2 regions of the Rothia sp. HMSC058E10 genome follow, and region 2 is predicted to be linked to the other one. Evidence: predicted binding sites of a transcription regulator. Region 2 holds the regulator's gene; the other holds the start of a gene.
The links. Region 2 encodes LexA, which represses DNA repair genes until DNA is damaged. Its sites were predicted from a motif close to TCGAACANNTGTTCGA; they were not measured.

Region 1 (9,446 bases), on a different contig from region 2:
CGAAGGGCGTACTCTAATACAACGACTGGTTAAAACCTAAAGAATTTACATGAAAGTGAGTACAGCTAATGCGTTCAGTAATCATGGAAGCCCCCGGTAAGGTCGTCGTCAACGAAGTTGAGAAGCCGACCTTGCTCGAACCCACCGACGCCATCATCAAGCTCGCAGCATCCTGCATCTGCGGCTCCGACCTGTGGCCCTACCGCGGCGCAGACGCAGAGCCCGTCGACCACAGATCAATGGGCCACGAATACATCGGCGAGGTCGTAGAAATCGGCTCCGAGGTCACCACCGTAGCCCCCGGCGACTTCGTCGTAGGCTCCTTCTGCATCTCCTGCGGCGAGTGCGAAATCTGCACCGCAGGCTACCCCTCCCGCTGCCTCAAGGCAAGCGCAGCAGGCGACGCCTTCATCGGTATGCGCTCCAACGGCACCCAGGCAGAATACGCCCGCATACCCTTCGCAGACGGCACCCTCGTCAAGACCCCCGCAACCCCCACCGAAGAGCAGATCCCGCACCTGATGGCGGCGTCCGACGTGCTCGGCACTGGCTGGTACGCAGCAGATGCAGCGAAGGCAGGCCCCGGCAAGACCATCGTGGTTGTTGGTGACGGTGCAGTCGGCCTGAGCGCAGTCATCGGCGCTAAGCAGCTCGGCGCGGAGAAGATCATCATCATGTCCCGCAACCCTGAACGTCAGGCGCTCGCTAAGGCATTCGGCGCAACCCACATCGTGGAAGAGCGCGGCGAAGAGGGCATCGCCAAGGTTCTGGAGCTCACCGACGGTGTGGGCGCACACGGCGTCGCGGAGGCTGTTGGTAACCAGCAGTCCTTCGACCAGGCACTCGGTTGCGTGCGCCACGGCGGCTACATCGGCTTCGTGGGTGTGCCGCACGACAGCGCCATCGGCACCGATAATCTCTTCTTCAAGCAGGTTCACCTGGAGGGCGGCCCCGCCCCCGTGCGCAAGTACCTGCCGACCCTGATTGACCTGATTTACAAGGGTGAGATTGAACCCGGTAAGGTCTTCGATCTAGTATTGCCCATCGACGAAGCTCCCAAGGGCTATGAGGCAATGGATCAGCGTACCGCGACCAAGGTGCTGCTGACGATGTAGTAACTATATTTACTGTCGAGCGAAGAAACTCCTGCGAGCATGAACAACTGAATCATGAGCGTGGGAGTTGCTTCGTCTTTGACCTGGGAACATTGTGTCAAGAGACCTTCCGCAAGATGGCATATTTTCCTCGCCGTATATCTCACATATAAATTTAGGCGACAATCCGTGAGCTAGAGCATAGAATGGGATATGGAACTGTTGGTTTCTACTTGTTAAGGACAATGATGACGAACAAGCCTTTCCCTTCCGACCTCGAAATTGCTCTCGCAGCTGAGCTTAAACCCATCACCGAAATAGCCGCCGAGAACGGCATCAGCGAAGATCGTTTGGAGCCCTACGGTAAATATGTTGCCAAGGTCCTGCTCGACGAAAGCACCAACGCAGAAACCGCCCAAAAGCGCGGTTCCAAGTACATTGTCGTTACCGCTGTAACTCCCACACCGCTCGGCGAAGGTAAGACCGCAACCTCTGTCTCGCTAGCACAGGGATTCGCCCAGACCGGACGTAAAGCTGCGCTGGCGCTTCGCCAGCCTGCCATGGGACCAACCTTCGGTATTAAAGGCGGTGCCGCTGGCGGCGGTTACTCGCAGATCGTTCCCATGGAGAAGCTAAATCTGCATCTGACCGGTGATTTCCACGCCGTTACCGCAGCCCACAACCTACTGGCCGCCATGATCGATAACCACCTGCACCAGGGTAATGACCTGCGTCTCGACCCCCGTGCTATCGAGTGGCGCCGCGTTATCGACATGAACGACCGCTCCCTGCGCAACATCGTAGTCGGTCTGGGCGAGCGTATTGACGGCGTGCCCCGACAGACCGGGTTTGATATTACCAGTGCCTCTGAAATCATGGTGATTCTTTCGCTGGCAACCTCCTTTGAGGACCTGCGCAAACGTTTGGCGAAGATTGTTATCGGTCTGAACTACGATGGTGAGGCAGTCACCGCCGCCGATTTGAAGGCTGACGGCGCAATGGCTGTTATTCTGGCGGATGCCATTAACCCCAACCTGCTTCAGACTCTCGAACACACTCCGGCACTTATTCACGCGGGACCCTTCGGGAACATCGCTACCGGTAACTCCTCAGTTGTCGCTGACTACGTTGGCTTGGAATACTCCGACTACGTGATTACTGAGGCAGGTTTCGGTGCAGATATGGGTGCTGAACGTTTCTTTAACGTTAAATGCCGAATCTCAGGGCTGAAGCCTGATGCCGCTGTGCTGGTTGTCACCGTACGTTCCCTCAAATCCCACTCTGGGCTGTACAAGATCGTACCGGGCAAGCCTCTGCCCGAAGGCATGCTTGAAGAGAACCCTGCCGACGTTGAAGCAGGGGCTACTAACCTGAAGAAGCACATTGAGATTGTGCGTAACTTCGGTGTGCAGCCGGTGGTGGCTATTAACGCGTTCCCCACCGATTTCGATTCTGAGCATGAAGCTATTCGCCGTATTGCCGAAGAGGCTGGCGCTCGCGTAGCTATCCATCATGGTGTTGCTGAGGGTGGCAAGGGTACGATTGACCTGGCAAATGTGGTTGCTGAGGCTTGCGACGACGTTTCGAACCTGGAGTACACCTATGATCTTGAGGATTCTCTCGAAACTAAGCTTGAGAAGGTTGCTACTAAGGTTTACGGGGCAGACGGTATCTCGATTGCTCCCGCAGCGGCAAAGCAGCTTAAGCATTTTGACGATCTGGGGTATTCGCATCTACCTGTGGTGATTGCAAAGACCCACCTGTCGATCTCTTCTGATGCTTCCCTCAAGGGTGCACCCACCGGCTGGACTTTGCCTGTGCGCGAGGTTCGTCTTGCCGCAGGTGCCGGTTATGTTTACGCTATTTGCGGCACGATGCGCACCATGCCCGGTCTGAGCAAGAGCCCTGCTGCAGAGCGTATTGGCTTTGATGAAAACGGTACGATGATCGGTCTTTCGTAGTGGTTTCTGGGTCATATTTCGCCCATAAAAGACGAAGGCAAGCTTGATAAGGTGCCGTGGGCATCCTCGTTATGTTGGGATGCGCACGGCACCTTTTCTGTGTCTTCGCGGGCTGTACCGAGGGGTAGTTTTTACCGATTTCGTGTGTGTTGCGAAAAAACCATTCAAACAGACCAATTGGTGTATAGAACCCGCATGATTACGCGGGTTTAACAATACTGTTATTTAGGGGTATACCTTGAAAAATGGCTGTATGACGCGGAACTTCCAGAAAAAAGTTTTAGTGATTTACGCCATATAAAAATCAATAAAATCTCGATTGGTATTTAAATGCCCTGCTTTCATGCGGGGTAAAAATAACAGAATGGTTACAAATATGCGCTCAGCTTATCTAAGGTTTTTGGAGAGTGAAAACCATGTAGAAAACCGACCCAAAAGTAGGCTAAACTTGAGTTATCAAGTGATCGAAGGTTTCATGAATTGTCCTCGAGTTGCTTGTGTTTGAGTGAGTGATAGATACCCCCCGGGTGTCATAAAACGACCGCGCTATGGTAGCGCGGTCGTTTTGTTTAACCAGACTTGTGCTGCTAGAAAGCCTACAGGATGTACTGGGCTACCAGCCCCGTGAACCCCATTCTTCAAGGTGCGGACGCTCGGTGCCTAATGTTGTGGAACGCCCGTGACCCGGAAGCACAATCGCTTCATCATCAAAGTTTCCAAAGAGCTTTTCAAGAACGTTTGAGAAAAGTTCGCCAAACTGCGCGGGAGAATCGGTCTTGCCTACGCCGCCGGGGAAGAGCGCATCGCCGGTGAAAAGCAAGGTAGCAGGGGAGTCATCTTCCCATGTGGTCTGCACAGAATATACGATGGATCCGGGAGTATGCCCGGGAACGGAAATAGTGCGCACCTGCAGCTCTGTATCGTAAAAATCAAAAACTTCGCCGCCGTTTAACTCGTTTTCGACCGTGAAATTTTCTTGCGCACGAATGGCCTCGGCGTCCGCGGATCCTGCATAAGTAATGGCACCGGTGAGAGATTCAAGCTCGCGCAGAGCACGAATGTGGTCCCAGTGCCCATGGGTGACCATAATACCCGTCACGCCAAGAGCACGGCGGGGGATAGGCTCGAAATCTTCTTCAGATTCGAGAATGCGCACTCGGCGGTCGTTCTCTTCTGTAAGGGCTAGGTTTGGACAGTCCTGCATGATTGCCTCAAGCGTGAAGGTATACAGTGCTTCTGCATCATAAGCGGGATCGATCAGCATTTGCTCACCAGTATGGCGAATCGTGATCAGGTAGACGCTGTTATCCATGTCTGAGACGCTTAGGGCACGTACTGTAAATTCCGGATTTTCGAAGATAAGAGTTGATTCGGGATAAGTAGCCATATATCCAGTGTACTGATGCGGTGTATATCCCGTTTCTAGCGGCAGGTATAAGGGGGTAACGGGAATGAAAGTCACCAGGAAAAACGTTCGCCACGAGTCAAACCCGCATCATAAAGCATGCTATCCCCGCCGAAAGAGCGTAGAATGTAGATTCGAAGATAGACGAAAGGATTTTCGATGCCTCCCCGTGCTGGATCAGCAACCGCCCCTTTGCGTTCAAATGACCTTAGCAGCATTCGTGTGCAGGGTGCTCGCGAAAACAACCTCAAGAACGTTGATCTTACGATTCCACGTGACGCAATGGTGGTTTTTACAGGGCTATCGGGATCTGGTAAATCTTCACTTGCTTTTGACACCATCTTCGCAGAGGGACAGCGCAGGTACGTTGAATCACTATCTTCCTACGCGCGTATGTTCCTTGGGCAGGTAGATAAGCCTGATGTTGATTTTATTGAGGGGCTATCGCCAGCGGTCTCTATCGACCAGAAATCTACTTCAAAAAACCCGCGGTCGACGGTAGGCACCATAACCGAGATTTACGATTATATGCGCCTGCTGTGGGCTCGTGTAGGGCGTGCGCACTGCCCAGTGTGCGGTGAAGAAATTACCAAGCAAACCCCGCAGCAGATTGTCGATGCACTGCTGGAATACCCCGAACGTACGCGTTTGCAGGTTCTTGCCCCCGTGGTATCAGCTCGCAAAGGTGAGTTTGTTGATCTGTTCAAAGACTTGGTGACACAGGGCTATTCGCGTGCCCGGGTGGACGGAAAAACAGTTCAACTCTCGGATCCTCCTAAACTAGCGAAACAATACAAACACACCATTGACGTTGTGGTAGATCGTATCGTGATTAAGGAGGGTATTCACCAGCGACTGACCGATTCCGTGGAGACCGCACTCAGACTAGCCGATGGCCGCTTGCTCATCGAATTCGTAGATGTACAGGCAGATTCACCCGAACGCACCCGAACATTTAGTGAAAACCTTGCCTGCCCCAACAATCACCCCCTGCAGGTGGACACTATTGAGCCGCGCGCCTTCTCCTTCAACTCGCCCTTTGGCGCATGCCAGGCTTGCGATGGTATTGGTTCCAGGCTTGAAGTTGATGAGGATCTTTTAGTGCCCAACCCAGATATGACTCTGGGTGAAGGCGCTATCGCTCCGTGGTTGCAGGGAAAATCTACCACCGAGTATTGGCTGCGTCTTCTTGCAGGTCTCGGCGAAGAGCTCGGATTTGACCTTAACACTCCGTGGAAAGATCTCCCTGCCAAGGTTCGCAAAGCAATTCTGGAGGGCAAAGATTTTAAAGTTGAGGTCTCGTACCGCAACCGTTTTGGGCGCGAACGCCGCTATACCTCCGGGTTTGAGGGTGTTAAAGCCAATATTATGCGTAAACATCAAGAAACTGAATCTGATTTTGCGCGTGATCGCTACGAACAATATATGCGTCAAGTTGCATGCCCGGTATGTCATGGTGCGCGGCTTAACCCTACTATTCTCAGCGTCAAAATTGAGGGTAAATCCATTGCGGATGTAACCGCTATGCCACTTCGTACCGCCTTAGATTTTATGCGCGCCCTGGAGCTGACCCCTCGTGAGGCTAAGATCGCCGATCAGGTACTTAAAGAGCTTGATGCACGCTTGCAATTCCTCTTGGACGTAGGGCTCGATTACCTGACGTTATCACGTTCCGCTGGCACGCTTTCGGGCGGGGAGGCCCAGCGCATCCGACTGGCAACCCAGATTGGCTCCGGGCTCGTTGGCGTGCTTTATGTGTTGGATGAGCCCTCTATAGGTTTGCACCAGCGCGATAACCGACGTCTAATCGATACCCTGACAAAGCTACGCGATATGGGAAATACCCTCATTGTAGTGGAACATGACGAAGACACGATGCGGGAAGCCGACTGGATTGTTGATGTCGGACCAGGTGCGGGCGAACACGGCGGTGAAATCGTCCATTCGGGCACTTACAAGGAACTTTTGTCCAATAAAAAGTCGATAACCGGTGATTATATGGCGGGTCGGCGCTCTATTGAAGTTCCAAAGAAACGCCGCCCACATGACCGTAAACGTGTGTTAAAGGTCTATGGAGCTCGCGAGAACAACCTCAAAAATGTTGATGTTACCTTCCCCCTAGGTGTTTTTACCGCGATCACAGGCGTATCGGGATCGGGTAAATCAACCCTCGTGAACGATATTCTCTATACCTCACTGGCGAATAAACTCAACGGTGCAAAACAGGTTCCAGGACGGCACAAGAAGGTAGACGGTCTGGAACATCTGGATAAGGTTATTCACGTTGACCAATCGCCTATTGGGCGTACTCCGCGGTCGAATCCTGCGACATACACCGGCGTGTTCGACCATATTCGTAAGCTCTTTGCCGAGACGAATGAGGCTAAAGTGCGCGGATATACCCCCGGACGGTTCTCGTTCAACGTTAAAGGCGGTCGATGCGAAGCATGCTCAGGTGACGGCACCCTCAAGATTGAGATGAACTTTTTGCCGGATGTTTACGTGCCTTGCGAAACCTGCCAGGGAAAACGCTATAACCGCGAAACCCTCGAAGTGCATTACAAAGGTAAGACTATTTCTGATGTGCTTGAAATGCCGGTGGAGGAAGCTGCAGAATTTTTTGCGGCCTTCACCCCGATCGCTCGGCACTTGAACACGCTGGTTGATGTGGGGCTTGGCTACATTCGTCTGGGGCAGCCCGCAACCACGCTTTCAGGTGGTGAGGCGCAGCGCGTGAAACTTGCCGCAGAGCTGCAGAAGCGTTCTAACGGTCGTTCGATCTATGTGCTTGATGAGCCTACAACGGGTCTGCATTTTGAGGATATCCGTAAGCTCTTAACTGTGCTTCAGTCTCTCGTTGATAAGGGCAATACCGTTATCACAATTGAACACAACCTTGATGTCATTAAATGTGCCGACTGGATTATTGATATGGGTCCGGAAGGTGGCGATGGTGGAGGCACCGTAATCGCCGAAGGAACGCCTGAAGACGTCGCACAGGTTGAGGAGTCTCATACCGGACGTTTCATCAAGGAACTTTTGGTGTGAGTCATATTTCAGGTAATCATCCGCGAGCGCAAATACGCGGTGCTGTAACAACTCTCGACAGAGTACGCCATATTCTTGCTGCTCAGTTAGAGGCAGATTTCTGTTTACCTGCGGGAGCTATCTCTCAAGCACAGAATCTGGGTGCTGAGGTCTTGAGTGCACTGCAGCTTCCAGCGGAAGAGATGAGCGCATCCCGCCGCCGCAACGCTGATACCTGGGAACTTCGGGTAGGTAACTATCTGGGCGTGGGGTTGCTTTGCGCAAAGTATCCCCGGGTTTTGAAAACGGCCACTGAGTATATGCGTGGGGATCTCTCAAATTGGCTGGGCGATTATGCACCGTTACGCCAGCTGAATGAACTCTTGACCCCTTACAGCCAGCAGGTGAGCGGAACAAGCGTATATTACACGCCTTCACGCAACCTGCTTGAATCTGTGGTTCCGCCGGATGTTCCGGCGCAAGAGGTTAAATGCGCGGTACCCGGAATCGGCATGATGCGCCGGGTGGATAGCGGGGCGCTTCGCGAATCCTTACGGCAACATATTTGCAGTCTTCACACGGTGACGAAAGTACCGAACGCCTCGGCAGATGCTTTAGGGGCAGATGAAGATGATACGGCGGTTTCGGAATTCTCGGTGCGAATAGAGTTCCTTCAACCCGAGCAGTACGAGCGTTTTCGTGGCGATCCACGGTATTCGAACGCTTTAGGGTTTAGCAAACGTCGCCCCGATATTACGGTCCTTGCCGCATTTGACCCTGACGCCGCCACTGCTTTGGCAGATCCTTTAGCAATGGCGGGTGCAAGCGACGATTCGCCACTGATGCGTCAAATCGGTATTGATGTGCTGCCACAGGTACGACAACGAGGGCTTGCTACGCATCTTGTATATGAACTTTCCCGAATGGTTCTTGCCGATGGGCGTGTTCCATTTTATGGAACCAGTCCTTCACATGTGCTCTCACAGCGCGTGGCTTTGGCAGCCGGATTCATCCCTACATGGTGGGAGTTTGTCTCAACGAGCATGCACGATATGCCGCTCGATGAAGCATCGTAAGGTTCGTAAATTTTTGGTGAGAGTCAGAGAATTTCAGTGAGCGCCCACAACACGGGGGTGGTCTTTCGGAAACTTACCCGAAGACCAACCCTGCATTTCTCACAAGATTTACTAGGAGTTCTCAAGCTCCGCACCGTTAGATGCGATCACTCGACGGTACCATTCAAAAGACTTCTTACGGTAGCGGGAGAGCGATCCCGTACCATCGTCATTACGATCTACATAGACGAAACCGTAGCGTTTCGACATCTGCGCTGTAGACGCTGAAACCATGTCGATACAGCCCCACGTAGTGTAACCGAGTAGCTGCACACCGTCGGCAATAGCTTCGCGCACCTGTTCCAGGTGTGCCCGCAGATAATCTATACGGTAATCATCGATCACAGTCATTTCACCATCGACCTCAACAAGTTCGTCGCGTGCGCCTAAGCCGTTCTCGACGATGAAAAGAGGTTTCTGCCAGCGGTCCCAGTACTGGTTGAGTACAATAAGCAGCCCGACAGGATCGATCTGCCATCCCCACTCGGAAGCGGTCAATGTCGGGTTAGACACTCCACCGAGAATATTCCCTTCGCTGCTTTCGCCGCGGCTTGGGTCGCTGCTGGCACAGGTGGACATGTAGTAGCTGAACGAGACAAAATCGACCGTATTTTTGAGGTCTTCCCGATCTCGTTCGGTAATGTTGAGCTCGATACCTTTTTCGTGGAGCATGCGTAGGAAATATCCGGGGTAGGTTCCACGAACGTGCACGTCGCCGAAGGCAAAGTTCGCGTGTTCGGCGTGCAGGGCGGCGAGCGCATCCTGGGGTGATGGTGTGAGCGGATAGGTGGGCATTGCTAAAATCATGCAGCCAATCTGGGCTTGAGGTACGAGCTCACGGGCA
Region 2 (9,446 bases):
GTCATGGGTATCAATCTTCAGACGGAAACGGATTTCCTTCAGAACGGCGTTAACCTGTTTCTTGCGGGATTCACGAGCCTTGACCGCAGCTTCGTACTTGTACTTACCGTAGTCCATGAGCTTACAAACGGGCGGTTTCGCGTTCGGGGCAACCTCGACAAGGTCAAGTTCGGCATCCTCAGCAAGACGCAAGGCATCTTTAAGAGGAACAACGCCTACCTGCTCGCCACCGGGGCCAACAAGTCGGACCTCCGGAACGCGGATACGATCGTTTATGCGTGGTTCGCTAATGAGTAGCTCCTGTGCTCTGTGGGTTTCCCCGTGAATATTATCCGTGGCGAGCACTAAAAAAGCCCTCGCCGTTTACAAGCGAAGGCACACATCGAATACCGAAAATTCGGTTATCTAACCCGTCTGCCTCATACCATATGCGGGCGGATGCGGGTGGGAGTATACTCCACTTGCAAACAGTACACTAGTCTACCGGGTTTATAGCTAATTCACAAGAAAATGCCAAGAACGATAACCTTCTTCGTCATATTCCCGTTTTATCCCTGCGAAGCCGGTCAGTCAGCACAGTAAACCTGCCGTGAGGGGCAGCTACGACTATGCGCATTACGCTACCCCGCATAAGGCAAAATCTTATCTAAAAACCTGTGTAGCGAACATATGAAGATTTACATTCACGGATCGTTCAAGGTACTTCAGCACGCAGAATTAGTACACAGGACCGGTAAATTTCTCGCCAGGCCCTTGCCCCGGCTCATCTGGGATTGACGATGCTTCCCGAAACGCCAGCTGTAACGTCCGCAACCCATCACGCAGCGGGGCGGCATGCTGCGAACCAATTTCCGGCGCCGCCGCCGTCACAAACCCCGCCAATGCAGTAATAAGTTTGCGTGCCTCATCCAAGTCCTGTAACTCCGCAGCATTATCTTCGGCAGCCAGACCGCATTTGACGGCTGCAGCGCTCATGAGATGGACAGCCGCAGCACCGATAATCTCAACGGCTGGCACATCGGCAATATCCCGCATCTGTTCACTAACGGCATGCATTTGTTCATCAGTTAGCTCTGTACCGCCGTGTACAGGTACAGATTCATTTGATGATGCGCCAAATTGAAAACTATTCGTCGTGTTACTCATGGTTCTAGAATCTCACACTCTCTAAAGTTCACCAAGACATCATCAACTGAGACTACACAAATCTATGAAGCAGAAAGAAGCTTAATTTGCACAGAATCAACCGCCTGTGACATAAGGTCGCTGCTCGCCAGACTCCGCTGAAAATCCTGAATTACCATATTGAGCTGTTCGCGGGTGAGTCCGGGAAGAACAGCAAGTTTAATCGCAAGTTCAGGACCGGCACCTCCGCCCCTTAGGATCTTTCCCGTGCCTGTGCGTGCCTGTACGCCATCACCAGTATCACACTGAATATCTACCAGAGCGGGTTGTGTAGAGATAAGGCGCTTTAGTTCATTTAGTACCTCGTCGTTGAGATACGAAGGGATCCACGGTTTCCCCTGCGCCAAAGACCAAACAGCGGGGCGACGTACCACAAAGGTGAGGTTCTGACCAGGATTCACAACGATGAGTTGGTTATCATCTTCCACAGCACTCAATGCCGTTTTACGCATAGAGGCTGCAACCGGGCGAGCCTGTGGGTGCCACTGCGTCAAAGCATCAACACTCGTAAAAACAGGAAGAGCTTTTCGACCGTCGGGAGCCTGCAGGCTGACTAATGCCATGTCAGCTTCTTTATCAGATACCAGACCATCATGGGTTATATGAGCTTGTGAAAGCTGAGCAACAATCGGAGCAAATATTCGCACTTCACTCAACGCTTCAACAACTGCTGCCTCATCAACTTCATCAGCTTCGAAAGAGGTCAGAACCCGGGCTAAATCTGGGTTCGTCAAGCCATCGTCTCCATAGTATTGATGAGTTTGTGACGTTCCCTCTCCTAGGTTCCTCCCTTTCCAGGGCTGTCCGCCAGTATCAGTTTGCCTCCCAGCGCTGCGCAATTGAGCCACAATATGCTCCGGCAACGCGCGCTGTGTAGCTGCACGCTTTTGGGGTTCAGACAGATTCCGTTGTTCTTGTGGGTTATGAGGCATCATCATTAGCCGCCTTAAGAGCCTCCTCAAAAGTAAAATTGCCGACGTACAGTGCCTTCCCTAGGACAAGACCTTCCAAGCCCTGATTCGTCAGCGCACGAAGAGTGCGAATATCTTCCAGTGAAGCAACACCTCCCGAAGCTACCACGGGATGCTCAGTGAGGCTGAGAACTTCACGAAGCAGCTGTAGCCCAGGTCCTGAGAGAGTACCATCTCGGCTTACATCTGTCACAATATATCGGCATGCTCCCGCAGTTTGCAGCCATCGCACTGTGTTATGCACGGAATCGCCACACCATTCGGTCCCACGTGCTACAACGGTTCCATTGCGAGCGTCCAAACCCAGAGCTATCCGCTCACCATAGTGCCCTAGTGTTTTCTCTAACCATGCCGGATGCTGCAGCGCCGCTGACGTCACATTGATGCGATCGGGTTCAAGACTCAAGGCGAATTCCAAAGAACGTTCATCTTTAACACCGCCACTGACCTGTATTTTGATAGGATTCTGAGCTGTCGCACGAACTCGATCAATAACCTCTCGAAGGATGCGGGTGTTGTTACCACGACCAAACGCCATATCCAGATCAACAAGGTGAATCCATCGTGCCCCCGCACGACACCACGATAGAGCCGCTTCCACCGGATCTGTACCCTCACTCTGTTGGGAGAGGCGACCGCCTACGGGACGCACTGCACATCCCTGAGCAATATCGACTGCAGGAAGAAGTTCTAGAGTACCCATGTTCTTATCCCTGTGACCCGTATACGAAAGTTACATATGCCCCGTACCCAAAGAGGGCTAAAGCAATAATCCACAGCACAATCTGCGCGCCAAGAGATATGCCCTGTTTACGGAAAGATATACCCCCACCGGCAAAGAATGCCCCAACAGTCATGAGAATAAGTCCGGAGTATAGAGGTGACATATGATGCTCCTTCGCAGTTTTTCGTAAAATTTATGATGCTACAAACGGTTCATGACGGGAAGATGCGCAACCCAGCGGCGAAGAAATTCTTCACCTGCAGCACCCGAAGCTACCGGACAAAATTGAATTGCTGTGAGAGGACCATTCTCGACAGCTGCAATATAACGCGGATCTGCATCAGTCCAACTGACAGCAGGCGGCTCCATATAGTCTATACTCTGGTCAAAATCCCAGGTAAACACGCCATCCTCTGCCTTGAAATTCAAGGGTTCAGGAAGATCCTGTAAAAATTTACTGGACGCAGCAGCCTCAACCCTATAGTGTCCTGGAGGAGCCCCAGCGGTGGCCAGATCTTGTGCAGCACCCGGCCACTCTCCCAATGCAGAAATATCAAGGTCTCCAAGCTCTGGGTTCACGGTTCGGATAACTTCAAACAGCATCCCGAAACCAGCCCCCGCAACAAGGACAGGACGGCCGCCTGCAACGCGCCTCCCAAGCACCCGATCACCATGGAGTTTCCGCACAGCCTCGTATGTTTCGAGAGATTTCTTATGACCAGCAATCACCATACCATCAGCGTCTCGTAGAGAATCGAGATCTGTGGTAACGAACGCTTGGGCACCGACGCGCTCGCACGCTTGCTGGAGCTCGCTATATGTGCCAAATTCGCCAAGTATAGCTACTGTGGGACGTGTGGGCATAGAGACTCCTTAGTTCCGCTCCCACCGGATTCCAGACGAACAACCGGGCGAGCATACAAATGTCATGTATCTCTAGGGTACAAACTCCAAGGTTTCTGCCCCTAATCTCACGCTATCATCGCATACCGCATGTTACGTCGCCTGTATTGAGCACCATATGTCCATAAAAGGGCCCTACGCGATACAGATCCCTTCAAAGCCACCAGTCTCAAATTAGTCATGAGAACAAAGAATGCAGAATAGTTATGATAAGCGCACATCCAGTCACGTTTTCTAGATAGCAACTATGACTGCTATCGCACATTTGGGACTTCTAGACGCTGCCCGACTTTGACAGTTGAACCCTGCAGATCATTAAGTTTACTGATCTGCACCATGGTGTCGCGTGGATCAGTCTTCGGGTCTACCTCTTGTGCAATATCCCAGAGCGTATCTCCAGATTGAACGGTCACGTACCGGGTTCCTGCGCCTTGAGAATTATTTCCAGCGTTTGCTGTATGCGGCGATATAAGAATGAGCGCCCCAAGAACGACAAGGGCCGCCAGCGTTATCAGCGGAATGCCAAAAACCCAATTTTTCAGAGCCCTAGAGCGATGTATAGCACGTGTGAAAAATGAGGGATTGCGCTTATTAACCACCGACACACCTTTAATTTTTTCTGGAACCCGCCGCTGTCCGCTTGATGTTTTACCGGTTACGCTCTGCTGAGTCTGAGAGGAAGATGTGACGTTCACTTTCTGTGGTGCAGCTGAGAATGAAGTCTCGTATACAGCTTGTACTTGAGGAAAAGTCAGTCGAGGATGAGGATGAGGCACACGGGAACGGCTCGGTGAAGCATAGTGTGTACGTGCTCGATAAGAGCCCTGACGAACACGAGCCGGGTGAATGACGGTTAACCCCGCCGGAATCCGGGAGGAAGAAGCAGCCGTTGCCATAGTATTTTCCTTTCCTCTGGTGTGTGACAAGTTCATATCCTCGCCGTTACACACCATTCTCAATGCTCATAATGCGGTTGGTATGAGTTCATATTCCTGCAGAAAGCACATATTTTGCTTTCGGATTCTCTCAAGATGCTCTAGAAATACTGAAGTACTTCGAAGACCGATAACCCCTGCATAGCAAGAGCTTGAACTAGAACATCTCACCGAAAGACTTCAACTTTTATCGAATATGTCTTCCGTAGACACCAACTATATCGAATCTAGTTTCGATAGTCTAGTAGAAAGTTACTAAATATTTCTTCGATCAGATTCGGCTTGCATAGAATATTTGTTTGAAGTTTTCTCTCTGATGTTTTAGACTGAGAATCGAGACGGTTCATCGTTATGCTTACCTGGATCCAGTCAATACTCTAGGAACCATGGCGTGCGTAAATAGTTAGAAAGAAGGCTCCGCATGACACCCGAAGCTCAGCGCCCTCCGCTGACTCCGCGTCAGCAGAAAATTTTGGATGCGATTCGTACAGAAATCGAGCAGAAAGGGTACCCCCCTTCGATGCGTCAGATTGGCGATATCGTTGGATTGGCTTCGCTTTCTTCGGTGACTCATCAGCTCGGTCGTCTTGAGAAGATGGGGTATATTCGCCGCGATCCAAAACTACCGCGTGCCATCGAGATTCTTGACGATATAGAGTCTGAGGGCGCTTCAGCCCATTTTCCGGAGCTGCCTACATTTGAGGTGAGCGATGAGGATATGGTTCCCGTGCCCCTCGTAGGTCGCATTGCTGCTGGTGGTCCTATTACGGCTGAGCAATCCGTTGAGGATGTTCTCTCTCTCCCCCGCCAGCTCGTGGGCAGTGGGAAGCTTTTCATGCTTCGCGTCAAAGGGGATTCGATGATTGACGCCGCCATATGCGACGGTGACTGGGTTGTTGTACGTGAACAACACACCGCCGATAATGGAGATATTGTTGCGGCTCTTCTTGACGACGAAGCGACCGTCAAAGTATTCCGCCAAGTAGATGGTCATACTTGGCTGCTCCCCCGAAATTCCCAATATGAGCCCATACTCGGCGACCGCGCCACGGTGATGGGTAAAGTAGTTTCTGTTCTGCGAAGCATCTAACAGGGACCTTCTGAACTGCGCGCGTTTTTCTCAAAAGACACGCGCTAGAGGTTCCGTTCCTGCGTATTCAACCGTCTCATGTCCAGAAGGAACAACAGCACAATGATTGACCGTGAGATCGTTTTTATTGTCTATGTATCGGATATCGAGGCCTCAGTGTCCTTCTATACGAGCATTCTAAATCTTGAGGTCAGTTTTACCTCGCCACGCTATGTCACCATGGATTTAGCGCCGGGAGTCTCGCTAGCGTTGTGGACCGGAGCAAGCAATACTCTTCATGAAACTTCAACACGTACGTCTGAGGTATGTATAAATCTCAAGGGCTCCGATGCAGAAATCCTCACGCAGTACCAAGCCTGGGTGGAACAAGGGGTTGTCATATTGGAAGAGCCCCATCGTGATGTATTTGGGATGACTTTCGTAGCAAGTGATCTAGATGGGAACCGTATCCGAGTTGCCCCGATAGACTAACTAATTACTATAGGCAGCCATAAACGCACAATACATCAGAGAGGGTGCCGTCGAACGGTACCCTCCCTTTCCCACATTACATCTATGGACGCTTCGCTACGTTTATGTCTCGGTACCAGTACCGGAATACAACGTGTATTAAACCCGCGTATCTTATTGCTTTTAGTCAATACTCTGATAGAGCCGTTCTAAAGCACCCAAAACAACATTCTTATCCTGGGTGGTCCAAAGGTTAGGCATCGCCCGCATCAGGTACCCACCGTATCGCTGAGTCGCCAGCCTAGAGTCAAGGATCGCAACTACCCCGCGATCGTGGACGGAACGTATCAATCGCCCTGCTCCCTGAGACATGCGGATTGCCGCATGATATGCCGAAACAGCCATAAACCCATTCCCGCCTTTTTCTACCACGGCACGGGTACGCGCTTGAGCGAGAGGATCGTCTGGGCGCGGGAACGGTATACGGTCCATCAGTACCAGACGACAGGAGTCTCCGGGAACATCCACTCCCTGCCAAAGGCTCATGGTGCCGAAAAGACAAGCATTTATATCTTCAGTAAACTCCTCGACAAGAGCCCGCAATGAGGACTCTCCCTGCAAGAGAATATTCAAATCCGTGTGCTGACGTACATATTCAGCCGCCTGCTCGGCACCTCGCTTCGACGAGAATAACCCCAGAGCCCCACCACCAGAAGCTTCACATAATTCGCGTAATCGTTCGAGCTGCTGAGGATTCACGCCAAAGCTCGGTTTGGGCAAGTCGGAAGCCACGTACAGAATTCCCTGCCGTGGATAATCAAAAGGAGAGCCCACATCAAGACCTTCCCAGCGCGGAGCCTGCGGCCCCGCTAACCCTAGGGCACCTGCTACCGCATCGAAGGATTCACCCACGGTAAGGGTTGCACTCGTAAGAATAACGGTACGGTCCTCAAAAAGCCCCTCACGCAAACGGCTTCCAATGTTCAAAGGAGCAACGTGGAGTGTGGCGGGATCCTGATCGGAAGCTGCGGTATATCGTCCGTTTTCCCAACCACCCTGGCGTGATAACCACAGCACTTCGCGATGTTCGGCAGACTCCAGCATACGCGTTGCGGCATCGTGTACCTCAGAGACACGTGAACGAGCCATCTGAAGCCCGGCATCCGCCTCTTTATTGTCGCTCTTAGAGTCGGAAAGCGCCGCCCGTGCGGCATCGGCTACAGCCGCGAGTGCGTTCAGAAGTCGCCCTTCGAGCCTTTCTATCAAGCCCTCAGAAACACCTTCACATGCGGTTTCTAAAGAACCGGCGGCTTGTTCAAGCGCGCTGGAGTCTGCTTTGGAGTTCTTGCGGATATCGCGAGCGGCACGCCTAATTAAGGAAGCAGAAAGGGAATCCGTCACCGCACCGGTCACGCGGTCTGCAAGCTCATGCGCCTCGTCAATAATAGCGATATCGTGTTCGGGAAGTACACCTAAACCTTCAAAAGCGTTGATGGCAAGCAGCGCATGATTAGTAATCACGAGATCGGCTTCATATGCTTCTTGGCGCGCCCGCTCACTAAAGCACTCCTCAACGAGGGGGCAGCGTTTTCCCAAACACTCTGAGGCGCTCACAGATACCTGCGCCCAGGCACGATCCGATACACCGGGTTTAAGTTCGTCGCGGTCACCGGTTTCGGTTTTTTCCGCCCATGACCTGAGCCGCAGCACCTCTTCACCGATGCGAGACGTACTATGCTGAGGCATGTCGAAGAGGGTATCGGGTTCCTCTTCGGGGTATCCGCCGTCGAGTTTGTGCAGGCATAGATAGTTGTTCCTGCCCTTGAGGATTGCGACCTGATTTTCAGATTCGGGCTCAGAAGAGAGTGCCTCCATAAGTTTTGGAAGGTCTCGTTTTACGATCTGCGCTTGGAGGGCCAGGGTTGCGGTCGCCACAACAATGGGTTTTGTACTTGCACCCGCATGGTGCAGGGCTGGCACCAAATACCCGAGGGATTTACCGGTTCCGGTGCCTGCCTGCACGAGGAGATGCCGCTCAAGGTCGAAAGCCTGCGCAACATGGGCTGCCATTCTACGTTGTCCGAAGCGTTTTTGCCCGCCCGTTTTTTCAATCGCACGATCGAGCAAATCTAACACGGGTTTTGCACCGGGCAGAGTTTCAAGCTCCGCTCCGGTGGGCGCAGTAATATTATCGGTCATGGGGCGCTCACGCTCTCATCACGCGAGTTCACAGACGTTTTCGGGTTCAGAGGCAGAGTCTTGAAGCTCCAATTCAAGCACTTCAAGGATCTCGCCGTCGATCACATAGTCAGAGAGTTCTGCGGCAACATCCTCACGCACCAAAGCGGTGACAAAGGTTCCATCTGAGACAAACGCAGTACTTTTAATCTCAGCGTCCCAAGCATGAAGACGGGAAATAACTTCACCGTGGTTGTAGGGGATCAGTAATTTAACTTCAAGCGATGGCCGCGGAATTGTATCCGCAATCTTCTGCTTGAGTTCGTCAATGCCCTCCCCTGTGCGCGCCGAGACGATGACGTGGTTCGGTTCGCGCTGTCGCATGCGTTCGAGGATAAAGGGATCAGCCGCATCCGCTTTATTGAGCACAATAATCTCGGGTATACGGCGAGCATCTAAATCTGCGATAACCTCACGTACGGCGCGAATCTGCCCCTCAGGGTCTGGGTGAGATGCGTCTACCACATGCAGAATCACGTCTGCATCGGCTACCTCTTCGAGCGTGGAACGGAATGCTTCCACGAGCTGGGTGGGTAGCGAGCGCACGAATCCTACAGTGTCCGAAAGTGTATAGCCGATGCCGTCCGGAGTCTGTGCTTTGCGCACGGTCGGATCCAGGGTTGCGAAGAGAGCGTTCTCCACCAGAACACCGGCATCGGTCAGACGATTCAGCAACGACGACTTACCTGCGTTCGTATACCCCGCGATAGCAACCGAGGGTACCCTGTTGCGTTTACGGCTTAGGCGTTTTGTCTCACGTGCGGGCGCCATAGCGGCTATTTCGCGCTTGAGTTTTGCCATGCGGGCACGTAGACGGCGGCGATCCATCTCAATTTTGGTTTCACCAGGTCCGCGTGAACCAATACCTTCACCGGATGCTGCACGCCCGCCTGCCTGGCGTGACAGGGATGCGCCCCAGCCGCGCAGACGCGGAAGCATGTATTCGAGTT

Region 1: a site for LexA is predicted at 4,583-4,598, ahead of uvrA (excinuclease ABC subunit UvrA). Genes of this name have one in related genera too.

The regions. Positions count from the first base shown of each region.
Region 1 is NZ_KV797619.1:16,330-25,775, forward strand. It holds gene HMPREF2609_RS03080 (zinc-dependent alcohol dehydrogenase family protein) at 69-1,115, shown strand; gene HMPREF2609_RS03085 (formate--tetrahydrofolate ligase) at 1,343-3,055, shown strand; gene HMPREF2609_RS03090 (MBL fold metallo-hydrolase) at 3,669-4,442, opposite strand; gene uvrA (excinuclease ABC subunit UvrA) at 4,620-7,508, shown strand; gene HMPREF2609_RS03100 (GNAT family N-acetyltransferase) at 7,505-8,563, shown strand; gene HMPREF2609_RS03105 (glycoside hydrolase family 1 protein) at 8,675-9,446, opposite strand, start outside.
Region 2 is NZ_KV797613.1:146,617-156,062, reverse strand. It holds gene infC (translation initiation factor IF-3) at 1-345, opposite strand, end outside; gene HMPREF2609_RS02840 (DUF1844 domain-containing protein) at 718-1,146, opposite strand; gene HMPREF2609_RS02835 (SseB family protein) at 1,209-1,919, opposite strand; gene HMPREF2609_RS02830 (HisA/HisF-related TIM barrel protein) at 2,107-2,859, opposite strand; gene HMPREF2609_RS02825 (hypothetical protein) at 2,864-3,043, opposite strand; gene HMPREF2609_RS02820 (imidazole glycerol phosphate synthase subunit HisH) at 3,082-3,744, opposite strand; gene HMPREF2609_RS02815 (LysM peptidoglycan-binding domain-containing protein) at 4,038-4,679, opposite strand; gene lexA (transcriptional repressor LexA) at 5,140-5,808, shown strand; gene HMPREF2609_RS02805 (VOC family protein) at 5,911-6,279, shown strand; gene HMPREF2609_RS02800 (ATP-dependent DNA helicase) at 6,442-8,457, opposite strand; gene hflX (GTPase HflX) at 8,476-9,446, opposite strand, start outside.